Regions from separate parts of the Rhizobium sp. AC44/96 genome, predicted to be linked through region 2. Evidence: predicted binding sites of a transcription regulator. Region 2 holds the regulator's gene; each other region holds the start of a gene.
What was found. The regulator PhoB, encoded in region 2, activates phosphate uptake and scavenging genes when phosphate is short. The targets are predictions, from matches to a motif close to TGTCATNNANCTGTCAT.

Region 1 (4,641 bases), on a different contig from region 2:
TGATGCCGTGAGCGGTGACCACCGTTTCCTTGCTGGAGACAGTGACCGTGCGGCTTGTGCCCCTGACGGAGGCCGTGACGCTGCCATCGGCATTGCTGATGACCCAGTCGGGATGGGGATCGTCGCCCAGCGGCGAGAAGCGCGGATACTTGACGGTGATCTCGCCGGTGTCGCCGATGCGGAACTCCGGCTGCACGTCGTAGCTCACCCACTGACTGAGATAGAGGCCAACGCGCTCCCAGTGAGCGTCCGCCAGCAGCTTCGGGAGGTCGAAGAACCAGGAGGCGTAGATGGCGTAGACAAGCGCGCCGATCACGATCATCAGGCCGCCGAAGCGCTGCTTGAAGGAACGTTTGAAATATTCCGGGTAGCGCTGCTCGATCTCGTGCATCCGGTTGGCGTCGATCACCGTCATGGCGGACCTCAATGCTGCAAAAGGAAGGCGTGCTCGCCGACGAGGCGGCGGCGCAGCCATGCGGAGAACTGGTCGACCGCAACGATGGTGATGAAAAGCAGGAGAACGAGCGCCACCGTCTTGGCGCCGAAACCACGCGAGATGGAGAGCTTCAGCTCCTCGCCGATACCGCCGCCGCCGACGGCACCGATGATGGTGGAGGCGCGGACGTTAATCTCGAGACGTAGCAGCGCATAGGAGACGAAGTTCGGCATGACCTGCGGCAGGGCGGCGAAGCGGACACGCTCCGACCAGCTGGCGCCGACGGCCTTCATGCCTTCGTCCGGCTTCATGTCGATGTTTTCGACGACTTCGTAGAAGAGTTTGCCGAGCGCGCCGATGGTGTGCAGGCTGACGGCAATGATCGCGGCAACCGGACCGATCGACAGTATGGCCGAAAACAGGCCGGCAATGACGATCTCGGGAAAGGCGCGCAGGAACTCGGTCAGACGCTTGGCGACAATCCGCAGCGGATTGGACGGCGCCAGATTGCGGGCCACGAGGAAGCTCAGCGGCACGGCGAAGATAAAGCCGATCAGGGTGGAGACGAGCGCCACGTTGATCGTGATGATCATCAGCTCGAAATATTCGGGGATATAGAAACCGCCCCAGACATAGACCCGGCCCTCGGCGAAGTTGTACTCCTCGCCGGTCTTCTGGATCGGGCTTGCGATATCGAACAGGGCACGCCAGACGTCATTCCAATCCTTGGGAATGAGCCAGCTCAGAAAATCGAAGAGATGCGGCAGGCGGTCGAAGAAGTGGCCGGCGTTGCTTTCGTCCGCGAACCGTACCGACGCAACAAAGGCAGCCAGCAGGATCACCAGCCCGAGACCAGTATAGAGGCGGCGGCGAGCCACCATCTTGCTCCAGGCATCACCGATTTCTTGGGCGCTTTGCGGCGCAGCCGGCGCGTGGGCGTTGGGATCGGCAAAAGTCATGAACGATGTCCGCTTTCTTCGCAGGAAAAAGGGCGGCTTGTTACGGCCGCCCTCCAACTATCAGGATCGATCAACCGCCGATGGCAGCCTTGCGAGCGTCGATAATGGCGTTGTAGAAATCGGCCTGAACCTTGGTGTAGCCGTGGTAGTCGCCGCCTTCGATGGCTGCGAAGCACTTGGCGTCGGTCTCAGGCAGCTTCATGAAGAAGTCGGTGAGCTTTGCCTGCCACTCGGTGCCGAGTTCGTTGCGAACAACCAGCGGGCCGTTCGGGATCAGCGGCGAGCGCCAGACTTCAACCAGCTTGTTCGGGTCAACGGTGCCCTTGTCGACAGCCTTGCGGAAGGTGCCGGAGGTGTAGCCGTCCTTGAAATCGCCGATGCCCGAGGAGTCGTCAACAGCGATGTCGACCTTGCCGTCGTAGGCAGCGAGCAGGTTGTTTTCGTGGCCGCCGTTGAACTGCGTGGAAGCGAAGTACTGGTCATTCGGCATGCCAGTGTCCTTCGGAATCTGCGTCAGCGGAATGAGGTAGCCCGAGGTGGAGTCCGGATCAGCGTAACCGAGCTTCTTGCCCTTGGCGTCCTTGATGTCCTTGATGCCGGAGGACTTCAGGGCGAGACCGATCGAGTGGTAACCGGTCGAACCGTCCTTCTGAACGGTCGTCAGGATCGGGGTAACGGCCTTCTCGTCCTTGATGGCGATAGCAGCGTAGCCGGAAGCGCCGAGTTCGGCGAAGTCGAGCGTGCCGCCGAGGAGACCCTGGATAACGCCGTCATAGTCAGCAGCCGGGAAGAGCGAAACCTTCTCGAAGCCGAATTCGGTCTTCAGGTGGTCAGCCAGGCAAGCGTAGTTGCGCAGGCGGTCGGCTTCGTTTTCGCCGCCGAGAATACCAACGCGGAATTCCTTGAGGTCTGCAGCATGCGAGACGCCGGCCAGCGCAAACAGCGCCGTCGCGGCAAAGAGTGCTTTCTTCAACATGGTTCTCTCCTGATTGACCGGTGTCCCCGGCGATCTTTGCTTAAAGAAGAAGTGCGCCCATAACGCGGGCTTACGATCCGAGGCCGCCCCTCTCAGAGACCGGCCAGCGCCAGCGGTTGCAAGCCGGCGGATTGATTGGCGGCAACAGCCGCGGGAATGTTGATCGAGGTCGAGGTCATCGTCTCGTCGATGCCGGCGCCGTCCTTGTCGGTGCCGTAGATCTGCTTGACGGCATCGGCGGTCAGTTCGGACGGCTTGCCATCGAACACCACCCGACCGGCGGCCATGCCGACAATACGTTCGCAATAGTTGCGCGCCGTATCGAGCGTATGAAGGTTGGTGATGACGGTGATGCCTTCGCGCTCGTTGATGTCGCGCAGCGCGTCCATGACGATCTTGGCGTTGAGCGGGTCGAGCGAGGCGATCGGCTCGTCGGCAAGCACCATCTTCGGGGTCTGCATCAGGGCGCGGGCAATCGCCACGCGCTGCTGCTGGCCACCCGACAGCGTGCCGGCCATCTGCAAAGCCGTCTGTTCGATGCCGAGGCGCTCAAGGGCGGCAATCGCGTGGATGCGCTCTTCGCGGGTGAAAAGGCCGAGCAGGCTCATCGTGGTCGAGCGATGATTGAGGCGGCCGAGCATCACGTTGGTCAGCACGTCGAGGCGCGGAACGAGATTGAACTGCTGGAAGATCATGGCGCAATCGCGCTGCCAGTTGCGCAGCGCCTGACCGCGCAGCCTCGAGACTTCGACGCCGGCGAAATGGATCGAGCCCGATGTCGGCTCCTGCAGGCGGTTGATCATACGCAGAAGCGTGGACTTGCCGGCGCCGGAACGGCCGATGATGCCGACCATCTGGCCCTGAGGAATGTCGAGCGTCACGGAATCAACGGCTGTCTTCTTTCCGAAACGGCGGGTGACATTCTTCAGTTCGAACATCATGCTCTTCCTCATAGTCCAGATGCGATATGAGGGAGTGCATTAGTCCTGCTTCATGAAGCTCCAATGTCAGTTTTGTGTAACCTCTGTCACAATCGGGCTGGGTCAAATTTCATTTGTGACAGCGCACAGATGCCCTTTGTATCGCGCCGACGAGACAGTTCCGATCTATAGGAGACGCTGGAACTTGGTGTAGTGTCATGCAACGACCACAACGGACATCGAAATGGCTTCGCTTACGCCCCCACCCAAGATCGAACTTTCGAGATTGCGCGACATTGGCTGGTCTATTTGGGACCCTATCGGGCTTTTGCCTAAAGGAAGCAAATGGGACGAAGGCGACAACCGATCATTCGCGGACGAATACGACGACTATCTGATCGAAGCTGCGGGACGATTGCGACGGGGTGCATCGGATATCGACGTCATCGGCTACCTTATGAGCATCGAAGCCGATCACATGGGTTTGGGAGCGCAGTCCGACGCCCATGCCAGGGCTCGGTCGCTCGTCACCGCTATCCGTGCAGATGCAGAGCTTTGGACGTACGAGAAGTAAGTCCTGTGCCGGTGTGCACCAAAGATCACATCGGGGGTGTTGCGCCATCGAGGCCGACGGCGAGGCGATCGGCGGCGAGCGCATTGTCTCCGCTGCTCGTTCCCTGGGCGGAGACGGCGGCGCCGGGCTTGAGGTCGTCCCGTGTGGCCGGCGCAAGCGCCACGATCTTGGTGCCGGCCGGGATATTGATCTTCCGTTCGCCACCCTTGTAAGCCAGCGTCACGGTTTGTCCGTTGACGTCCTTGACGGCGTTGGCCACCGTTGCGTTGGTCATGGAACCGTTCGGCTTCACGCTCCAGGGCCGGTCGCCTTCGCCGGTTCCCTTCATCGAAGCCGGGAAGATCACGACCTGGACCGCGCCATTGATGCCGCTGGCGGTCGGCTCGGAGCCGATACCGACGAAATCGCCGGTTTTTATATCGGCGGCGGCTGCGTTCTTGACACCGAGCACCGTCAAGCCAGACGCCATGGTCACGGCGATGTCGTGGCCATCCGGCCCCTTTATCTTCAGTGTGTCGCCATCGAGATTTTCGACGGTGCCGTGAACGCGAACCCTGTCGGCCGCATTGGCGCCATGCAGCGCCGACAGCCCGATCGCGGCGCCGGCGGCAAGCGAAAGAACGATCTTCGTGAGGTGATTGCGCGTCATGGTGCTCTCCCTGGGACTGCCGCTCGGCACGCAACTGGCGAAAATGCTGCCGAAGGGATGCGATCTTCGATTGGCCGCGACTTTATCGCCGGTGCGCGACAGCGGCCAATCAAAGAACGGTGAGAAA
Region 2 (4,641 bases):
GAGCTATCCTTCTGCGTCGTCGCTTTGAGCGCCGCTGGTAAACGGAGTAAACATCATGAACATGTTGACGGAAGCAGCAGTCGAGAAAGCGCTGGACCAGAAGATGAATACCATTCCGTATAAAATGATTGGCCAGGACGTATCGGTTTACTACGGCGAGAAGCGCGCGCTCTTCGACGTCAAGCTGAACATCCGCGAAAATACCGTGACGGCGCTCATCGGCCCGTCCGGTTGCGGCAAGTCCACGTTCCTGCGCAGCCTGAACCGCATGAACGACACGATCGACAATTGCCGCGTCACCGGCAAGATCACGCTCGACGGCGATGATATCTACGATCCGGATATCGACGTGGTCGAACTGCGCGCCCGTGTCGGCATGGTGTTCCAGAAGCCGAACCCGTTCCCGAAGACGATCTACGAGAACGTCGCTTACGGCCCGCGTATCCACGGCCTCGCAAAGAGCAAGGCTGACATGGACCAGATCGTCGAATACAGCCTGCAGCGTGCCGGCCTGTGGAACGAAGTGAAGGATCGCGTTCACGAGTCCGGCACCGGCCTCTCCGGCGGTCAGCAGCAGCGCCTTTGCATTGCTCGCGCCGTTGCGGTCAGCCCTGAAGTCATCCTGATGGACGAGCCGTGCTCCGCGCTTGACCCGATCGCCACCGCCAAGGTCGAGGAGCTCATCCACGAACTGCGCGAAAGCTACACCATCGTCATCGTCACACACTCGATGCAGCAGGCGGCTCGCGTTTCGCAGCGTACCGCCATGTTCCACCTCGGCAACCTCGTCGAGGAAAACGACACAGACAAGATGTTCACCAACCCGGATGACCCGCGCACCCAGGACTACATCATGGGCCGCTTCGGTTGATCTCCGGCAACGGTAACCCTCAGGACATTCAAGGATAAGCCCCATGGCATCGACACATATCTATTCCGCCTACGACGACGACCTGAAGTTCCTGTCCCGCCGTATTTCGGAAATGGGCGGTCTTGCAGAACAGATGGTTTCAGACGCTGTCCGCGCCCTGGTGAACGGCGACACGGCGCTCGCCCAGAAGGTCATTTCCGACGACGTGATCCTCGACCACGCCGAGCGCGAGATCGGCGACAAGGCGATCATCACCATTGCACGTCGTCAGCCCATGGCCGCCGACCTTCGCGAAATCATGGGTTCGATCCGCATCGCGGCCGACCTCGAGCGCGTTGGCGATCTTGGCAAGAACACTGCAAAGCGCGTCATCGCCGTGCAGAGCAGCGGCGTTCCCCGCAAGCTCGCTCGCGGCCTCGAGCACCTCTCGGAGCTGGCGCTTGTCCAGCTCAAGGAAGTTCTCGACGTTTACACGAGCCGTGCTGCGGACCGCGCCAAGTCGATCCGTGAGCGCGACGAGGAAATCGACGCGATGTACACCTCGCTGTTTCGCGAGCTGCTCACCTACATGATGGAAGATCCGCGCAACATCACCAGCTGCACGCATCTTCTCTTCTGCGCCAAGAACATCGAGCGCATCGGCGACCATGCGACCAACATTGCCGAAACCATCTACTACATGGCCACCGGTGCCCAGCCGGAAGGCGAACGTCCGAAGGACGATACCGCCAACACCGTCGGCGCAGTCACTGAATAATCGTTCCGCGACCGCGCCCCCAGGAGACCGAAACGAATGATACCTAAAGTAGCTGTCGTTGAAGACGAAGAGGCCCTGAGCGTGCTTCTTCGCTATAACCTCGAGGCCGAAGGCTTCGAGGTCGACACCATCCTGCGCGGCGACGAGGCCGAGATCCGGCTGCAGGAGCGCACGCCCGACCTTCTGATCCTCGATTGGATGCTGCCTGGCGTGTCCGGCATCGAGCTCTGCCGTCGCCTGCGCATGCGGCCGGAAACCGAACGTCTGCCGATCATCATGTTGACGGCCCGTGGCGAGGAGAGCGAACGCGTTCGCGGCCTGTCCACCGGCGCCGACGACTACGTGGTCAAGCCGTTCTCGACACCCGAGCTGGTTGCCCGCGTCAAGGCGATGCTACGCCGCGCCAAGCCGGAAGTTCTCTCGTCGCTCCTCAAGTGCGGCGATATCGAACTCGATCGCGAAACCCACCGCGTTCATCGCAAGAGCCGTGAAGTCCGCCTGGGGCCGACGGAATTCCGCCTGCTGGAATTCCTCATGGCGTCGCCAGGCCGCGTCTTCTCGCGTTCGCAGCTTCTGGACGGCGTCTGGGGCCACGACATCTATGTCGACGAACGCACCGTCGACGTCCATGTCGGGCGTCTGCGCAAGGCGCTGAACTTCTCCAATATGCAGGATGTGATCCGCACCGTTCGTGGCGCCGGATACTCGATGGAAGCATAGGCTTCCATCGATCCGCCAGCAGAGCGGGCCGCTGGGGGCTCGTCTTGTGGGAACGAGCCGCCGGCTCAGGCGTCTCGCGAAACGCTCGTCACAGCGGCGGCAAGGCCCGCCGCTGGACTGCTGAGGGGTCTGGGACCATCTTTGACCAGATCGGCTGCGCCCACCATCGACGCCTGGGCGAGAGCAACGGTCGCTGCACCCTCGCGATAAGCGGCATCTGCCGCCTCGGCAATGACCGCCAGATATCCATCACGATTGCCGGCCTTGAACAGATCCCATGCCCCGGGCACGAGGCGCACTTCGAACGCCGTTTGCGTTGCCTCGGCTGCCGTGGCGAAGAGTTGCGCCGTTGGTTCCACGGTGGTTTGAACCGCGCAGAGGAAGACGATCCGGCCTCCCGCCTGAACTGCCTGTTCCGCCAAGGCAGCGTCGACGCGAAGGGTGGGAACGGACACCGTGCCGTCCAATGCGTCCACCGACGGCCCAAGGGTCGAGCATGTGAGGATAACGGCATCAGCCGTCAGGCCGAGCGATCGCAGCAGCGAAGCGGTTTCATGAGCAATGTCGCGGGTGAGCCCACCCGACCGTTCGGCGTCTGCGAGCAGGTCGGGCCGGACCGCATGGACAAGCGTTCCCTCGGCGAGGCCGATCTCTCGTGCCGCGGCCTCGAATACAGCAACGTTGCTGTCGGCCGTATGTAGGCAGGCTATTTTCACCGCATACTCCAGTGCGCGCGACCGCCGAGCGGCAAGCACCCTATAGATACGCACCGTGCCTGGTACGGCATGCGAGCTTCCGCGTCTCGCAGTCAACAAAAAACGGGCCGCGAAGGCCCGTTTTGTATTCCTTATCCGGCTTCCGGATCAAGCGACCCGGTTTGCAGCCTTCCGGCGTTCGTTCACCGGCTGGTACGCCATGCGCTGGTGATAGGTGCAGTAAGGTGAGGAATCCGGGGATTCACAGCCGCAGAAGTGAAAGTCGTCCTTCAGCGGATCGCCGACCGGCCACTTGCAGGTGCGTTCCGTGAGCTCCGTCAGGCCAAGGCGGCGCGAGATCGGTACGACCACGTTGGCAGCAGGACGGTAGCTGACTTCTTCGATCGCATCGATGTCGATCTCTTCCTTCAGCATCGTCGCACCCTGCTGGCGGGTGACGGTGCGGGTGGCGGTGATCCGGGATGCATAATTCGGAGCGCGTGGCGCGGACGTGGCGCGCTTCGGCGTTCTTGTCGCCGTCGACGTGCCGCCGGCCTTGGCCCGGCCCGGCAGGCTCAAGCGGTGAACTTTGCCAATGACAGCATTGCGGCTTACACCGCCAAGTTGTGCCGCGATCTGGCTGGCGCTCAGGCCTTCGGACCACAGCTTCTTCAGTTTTTCAACGCGCTCGTCTGTCCAGTTCATGCCCCTGTCTCCGCCTTATTAGCGTTGGTGTAGGCAGAATCCTTCACCGTTGCCCCGGACGTATCCGAGGCAAGAAACGCTTGCTCGATTTTGGTGACTAGTTCCGCCGCATGCAGTCTAGTAATTGAGTTTTAACCTAGTGTGAGGCTGACTCCGTGACAAGAGTCGGTTGAATCGCGGGGAATCGAATTTCAAGTTTTCCCCAACTTGCTGGCGCGAAGAGTCATTTATGCAACATTAATTGTTGATAGATTTAGGCGCCCTGATTGCCAGCTTGACGCATGCACTAAAACCTCAGTTTTGTTGACATTGCAGTGCGAAAAGTAAATAGTGCTGCTCGCCGCCGAAAGGCGGCATTTTTAATTTTCTGGACCCGCTTTTTAGCCGGAGTCCGATGTAGCCAATGACAGGAGATCGCGCCATGGCTGAAGCCGCGCCGCTTTATGATACCTACTCTCGTGCCCCTTTGCGGTTCGAGCGAGGAGAGGGCGTGTGGCTAATCACCGAAACTGGCGAGCGATATCTTGATTTTGGTGCCGGCGTTGCCGTGACGTCGGTTGGTCATGGGCATCCTCATGTCGTCGGCGCGCTGAAAGCGCAGGCCGACAAGGTCTGGCACCTGTCCAACATCTATGAAATCCCGGGCCAGGAAACATTCGCAAAGCGCCTGACGCAGGCGACCTTCGCGGACAAGGTGTTCTTCACCAATTCCGGCGCCGAGGCACTCGAGTGCGCGATCAAGACGGCGCGCCGCTACCAGTTCTCCAAGGGTCACCCCGAGCGTTTCCATATCATCACGTTCGAAGGTGCATTCCACGGCCGGACGCTGGCGACCATCGCCGCTGGCGGGCAGGAAAAGTACCTGGAAGGCTTTGGTCCCAAGGCACCGGGCT
Region 3 (4,641 bases), on a different contig from region 2:
CGCAACGGCTGCACTTCAGGAAGCATGGTGGTCATCGGCGGTGACGATGCGGATTACTGCAGCGAGCTCGAGCAGGCCGAAGCCAGGATGGCCGACAATATCCGTTACCTGCAGGACCGACGCGACGAACTGCGCTCGCAGAGTGAGGATACGCGGACCCGCAACGAGCTGATGGCCGCGCTCGACGCCAATAGCTGCAACGAGGAACCGCCTGTCAGCGACGATCCTCGATATGCCGAGCCGCCGAGCGTCGAAGATCAGGCGATGCGCAACGATACCTTCATTCCGCTCGGAGGGAGCCCAGGCCGCAGGTTTTATGGTGGCGTCGGCACGCAAGGCCTTTCCGACCTCAATACCGTCTGCGTACGGACCTGTGATGGCGGGTTCTTCCCGATCAGCTCTAATGCGACCTCATTCGACTTCGCCCGCGACGCCGACACCTGCTCGAAGATGTGCCCTGGTATCGATACCGAACTCTTCTATCATGACGTTTCGAACACCGAGACGTCGAACATGACGTCGACGACATCGGGCGCGCCCTACAGCGCGCTGCCCAATGCCTTTGCCTACAAGAACCGCAAGCCCGGCGAGAAGTCTTCCTGCACCTGCGATCTCCCCGGTTATTACGAACGCATGCGGAAAAATCAGTCGGCAGTCAGCGAGCCTCCGCAAAAAGGCTCGATCACAACGATCCAGACCGCGAAGCCGGCGCCTGCCCCCTCTACCGCGCCTGCCCCGCAGGCTACCGTGCCGGATCGGCCGTATGAGCCACAGAGCGGCAAGGTGCGGCAGGTCGGCCCGCAGTTCCTCGCGGGCGATCAGGAAACGATAGATTTGAAACATCCGATGACCCCGGGCGCCCAGCCGCAACAGCAGTGACGCTTACGAACCGTCTTCCGTTCGCCCCCACGCATCGCTGAAGATCAGTTCTGAAAGCGGCACACGCTGCCGCCAGCCTTTGACTGCGAGCTCAGGCTGGTCATAGAGCTGATCGACATAGCCGACACAGAGCCAGGCCACGATTTCGACCCGTTCCGGGACGCCGAGTATCTGCTTCAGCTCCGCCTCGTGAAAGATGCTGACCCAGCCAACACCGATGCCTTCCGCCCGCGCGGCGAGCCACAGGTTCTGGACGGCGCAAACCGTGGAATAAGAATCCATGCGCCGATTGTGTGTTCGCCCGAGCACCACATCGCCACATCGGTCCGGATCACAAGTGATGCAGATTCCGAGAGGTGCACTCCGGATGCCTTCCAGCTTCAGTGCACGATATGTCGCCTGTTGCTGGCCGGAGAACATCTCTGCGGCCTCGATATTGGCGCGATTGAAAGCCTTCCAGACGCGGAGCCTCACGTCCTGGTCGCGCACCAGGATGAAATTCCAGGGCTGCATGAAGCCGACCGAAGGCGCGTGATGCGCGGCCTCAAGCAGCCGCCTGACAGCGTCGTCAGGTATCGGGTCCGGCAGGAATTGGGATCGAACATCCCGTCTGGTTTCGATTGCCTTGTAAACGGCCGCGCGTTCGTCGGCCGAAAAGGCACCAGCTCTCGATAGAGAGCCAGATTTGTCTGGTCGCATCGTCAATCCCCAACAATACAACCGCCCGCCGTCCACGCGGGTCAGTCTATGATTGTCGGGCCGGTCTTCTGACTTGGCGTCATCCGTCTGTCGCGCCTTCCCGGCGCAAGCCAGTGGCATATCAAGCGGCAGACGTCGGCCTTACAGCGTTGGGCACGTTCCGGTCTTTCACCGAATTCCCGATTCTCCCGCCGCTTGGCGGGCACCCGACGCGCGTTCTATGTCGCGAAACGAAGACAAAGGCAATCGTTCAACCCGATACCGGGAAGTAGCGGACATACGCGAACTCGTCACCATTCGGTGACCAGTTCGGAACGTTGATCGTCCCCTGCCCGCCGAAGAGCTCGAGCAACGTTGTCAGATTGCCGCCATCCATGTCCATCATCCGCAGCCGGACATTCAGGTCGCGCGGGTGGTCGAACACGTCAGGATCGTATGAGAGGATCAGAATCCGGTCGTTATCGGGCGACGGATGGGCAAACCAGTTGCCGTAGTTGTCCTGCGTGACCTGCTCGAGCCCGGTGCCATCCGGGTGGATGCGCCAGATCTGCATCAGGCCGGTGCGGCTCGAGTTGAAGTAGATCCAGCGGCCGTCGGCGGAGTAATCAGGACCGTCATTGCGCCCCTCGCCCTGGGTCAGGCGCCGCTCTTCGCCACCCTCGACCGAAATCGTGTAGATATCGAAGACGTCGTTGCGGATGCCGCAATAGGCGAGTTCCTTCCCGTCTGGCGACCAGCCATGCCAGTAAGACGGAAGGTTCTGGGTAACCAGGCGCGGCGTGCCGCCTTCGATCGGCAGGACATAGATCGCCGATTTCCCGAACTCGGTCTTGTCCGAGATGACGATCTGCGTTCCATCAGGCGAGATGCCGTGATCATTGTTGCACTGGACGGCGAAGCCGGTATCCAATCTCTCGAAGTCGCCTGAGCCGTCGAGGGCGAGGCGATAGAGCAGCCCGTCGCCGTTGAGCAGCAGATAGCTCCCGTCGGGCGAGAAATTCGGTGCTTCGACAAGCTTTTCGGTCTGCCAGACAATCCGGGCAGTGCCCGTTCGAACGTTGTAGATCTCTACGGAACTGCGCACGCCAAGCCTCCTCAAACTCAAACCGGTCCCTGACCTACGCGACCGATCGATTGGGCGCAAGAAAACTCTGGGCGGCTGCATTGCCCGAAAGGGCGATACCCTTTCCGTTCAGGCTCGGCGGGCATCAACAAAATGCGAGAACTGCAGGAAACTAAAACGGTTCATCTAGCGTTCATGACCAAGATGTGACAGTTCGGTGAAGGTTTTATGATATTGGAGTTTCACCGTTGATCGCGCAAGTTTTAAGGTCCGGAGCGGCGTCTCGTGTCGCGTCGTTCTACGCTGGCGCGGGTGAAGGTCGTGCCTCCATATCGCGCGGCGCTGTGGGGATCGCCCTTTCTGCGCTGATTGCACTTTTTGCAACGATTACGGTTGAAATGATCGCACGCGGCGGCGTTGGCGACGTGGGGACATTCCTCACCTCAACAGCCCGTCCCGGCATGACCACTGTGGTGATGCTGACGGTGCTGATGCTCACCCTCGATGCCGCTTTCGGCCGACGCTTTCTATCCGCCTTGATCGTCCTGCCGCTGGTGATCGTTCCCGCCTTCGTTTCCAATCAGAAGCAGCATTACCTCTCTGATCCTCTCTATCCGTCGGATATCCTGTTCGGTCGGCAGATCATGGAGCTTCTGCCTGTCATGGTGCGCGAGCGACCGGTCACGGCGGTCGCGCTGGCAATTGGCATCCTGTTGTCGCTGGCCGGCATGGTCTTCGCCTGGCGCTTTGCATGGCGGCATTTCCCAAAGCTGCAGAGCAAGACGCGCGTCAGGTGTCTTTGCCTCGGTCTGCCCGTGGTCGCCGCGTTCGGCTCGCTGATGGACTACTCGCAATACTCCTGGATCCGCGATCGCCTGCAGGTCGTGCCGATGATGTGGGATCAGAAGGAAAATTACCGCAGCAACGGGTTCATCCTTGCCTTCATCTTCAACGTCCCGATGGCCGACGTCGCCGCACCCGCAGGCATTGGCCCGCAGGCGCTGGACGCCATTCCGGCACGCAACTACGGCTATCTCAGCGGCCCGAGCGAAAAGCCGGATGTCATCATGGTGATGAGCGAGTCCTTCTGGGATCCGACACGCCTGAAGACGCTGAAGCTGTCGGCCGATCCGATGCCGAACATCCGCGCTGCCCAGTCGGGCTACGTCTTCTCGCCGGAGTTCGGCGGCATGACCGCCAATGTCGAGTTCGAAGCGCTCACCGGTTTCTCGAACGCATTCCTGCCCTATGGCAGCATTCCCTATCAGCAGTATATCCGTAACGACATTCCCTCACTGGCGACCTTCTTCCGTGGGCAAGGCTATGCCGCTCGCGCACTGCATCCCTTCAGCGGCTGGTTCTGGAACCGCAACGAGGTCTACAAGGACTTCGGCTTCGAGGAGTTCCGTAGCGAGGAAACGATGCCGGCGATGGAAAAGCGCGGCATTTTTGCCTCCGACGATGCGCTGATGAAGGAGATCATGCAGGAGGCGGATGGGATGGATCGCCCCTTCTTCTTCTTCGCTGTCACCTTGCAGGGACATGGTCCTTACGAGCCCAATCGCTACAGCAAGAACACGATCGACATCCAGGGCGCTGGCCTGACCGATTCAGATCGTGCGACGCTCGGGACCTATACGCAGGGCGTGAAGGAGGCTGACGACAGCTTCAAGATGCTCACGGACTGGGCAAGCAAGCGCGAACGCGAAACCATCATCGTGCTCTGGGGCGATCATCTGCCGCCACTCGGCAGCGTCTACATGGATACTGGCTATATGCCGGATCAGGTCGCGACCCGTAAGGCATCCGTCAGCGTGATGAAGCAGGAGCACGAGACACCGCTCGTCATTTGGTCCAACAAGAAGGGCGTGAAGTCCAATGTCGGAACCATCAGCCCCTCGTTGCTGCCTTATCACCTCTTGAAGTTCGCAGGCTACGAGCACCCCTATTACACCGGCTTCCTGGGTCGTGTTCAGAAGAAGTATGCGGTTGTTGATCGC

Region 1: phnC (phosphonate ABC transporter ATP-binding protein) is a predicted target of PhoB. The motif match lies at 3,365-3,381, and genes of this name have one in related genera.
Region 3: A6U87_RS17410 (LTA synthase family protein) is a predicted target of PhoB. The motif match lies at 2,859-2,875, and genes of this name have one in related genera.

Annotation. Positions count from the first base shown of each region.
Region 1 covers NZ_LXKO01000008.1:57,558-62,198, forward strand. The annotation lists gene phnE (phosphonate ABC transporter, permease protein PhnE) at 1-415, opposite strand, end outside; gene phnE (phosphonate ABC transporter, permease protein PhnE) at 424-1,395, opposite strand; gene phnD (phosphonate ABC transporter substrate-binding protein) at 1,466-2,371, opposite strand; gene phnC (phosphonate ABC transporter ATP-binding protein) at 2,464-3,309, opposite strand; gene A6U87_RS09465 (hypothetical protein) at 3,536-3,865, shown strand; gene A6U87_RS09470 (hypothetical protein) at 3,891-4,514, opposite strand.
Region 2 covers NZ_LXKO01000001.1:214,715-219,355, forward strand. The annotation lists gene pstA (phosphate ABC transporter permease PstA) at 1-41, shown strand, start outside; gene pstB (phosphate ABC transporter ATP-binding protein PstB) at 56-871, shown strand; gene phoU (phosphate signaling complex protein PhoU) at 915-1,628, shown strand; gene phoB (phosphate regulon transcriptional regulator PhoB) at 1,665-2,348, shown strand; gene A6U87_RS01030 (aspartate/glutamate racemase family protein) at 2,414-3,064, opposite strand; gene A6U87_RS01035 (GcrA family cell cycle regulator) at 3,212-3,748, opposite strand; gene A6U87_RS01040 (aspartate aminotransferase family protein) at 4,170-4,641, shown strand, end outside.
Region 3 covers NZ_LXKO01000023.1:3,882-8,522, reverse strand. The annotation lists gene A6U87_RS17425 (DUF2865 domain-containing protein) at 1-879, shown strand, start outside; gene bluB (5,6-dimethylbenzimidazole synthase) at 883-1,578, opposite strand; cobalamin riboswitch at 1,619-1,803, opposite strand; gene A6U87_RS17415 (TolB family protein) at 1,829-2,662, opposite strand; gene A6U87_RS17410 (LTA synthase family protein) at 2,890-4,641, shown strand, end outside.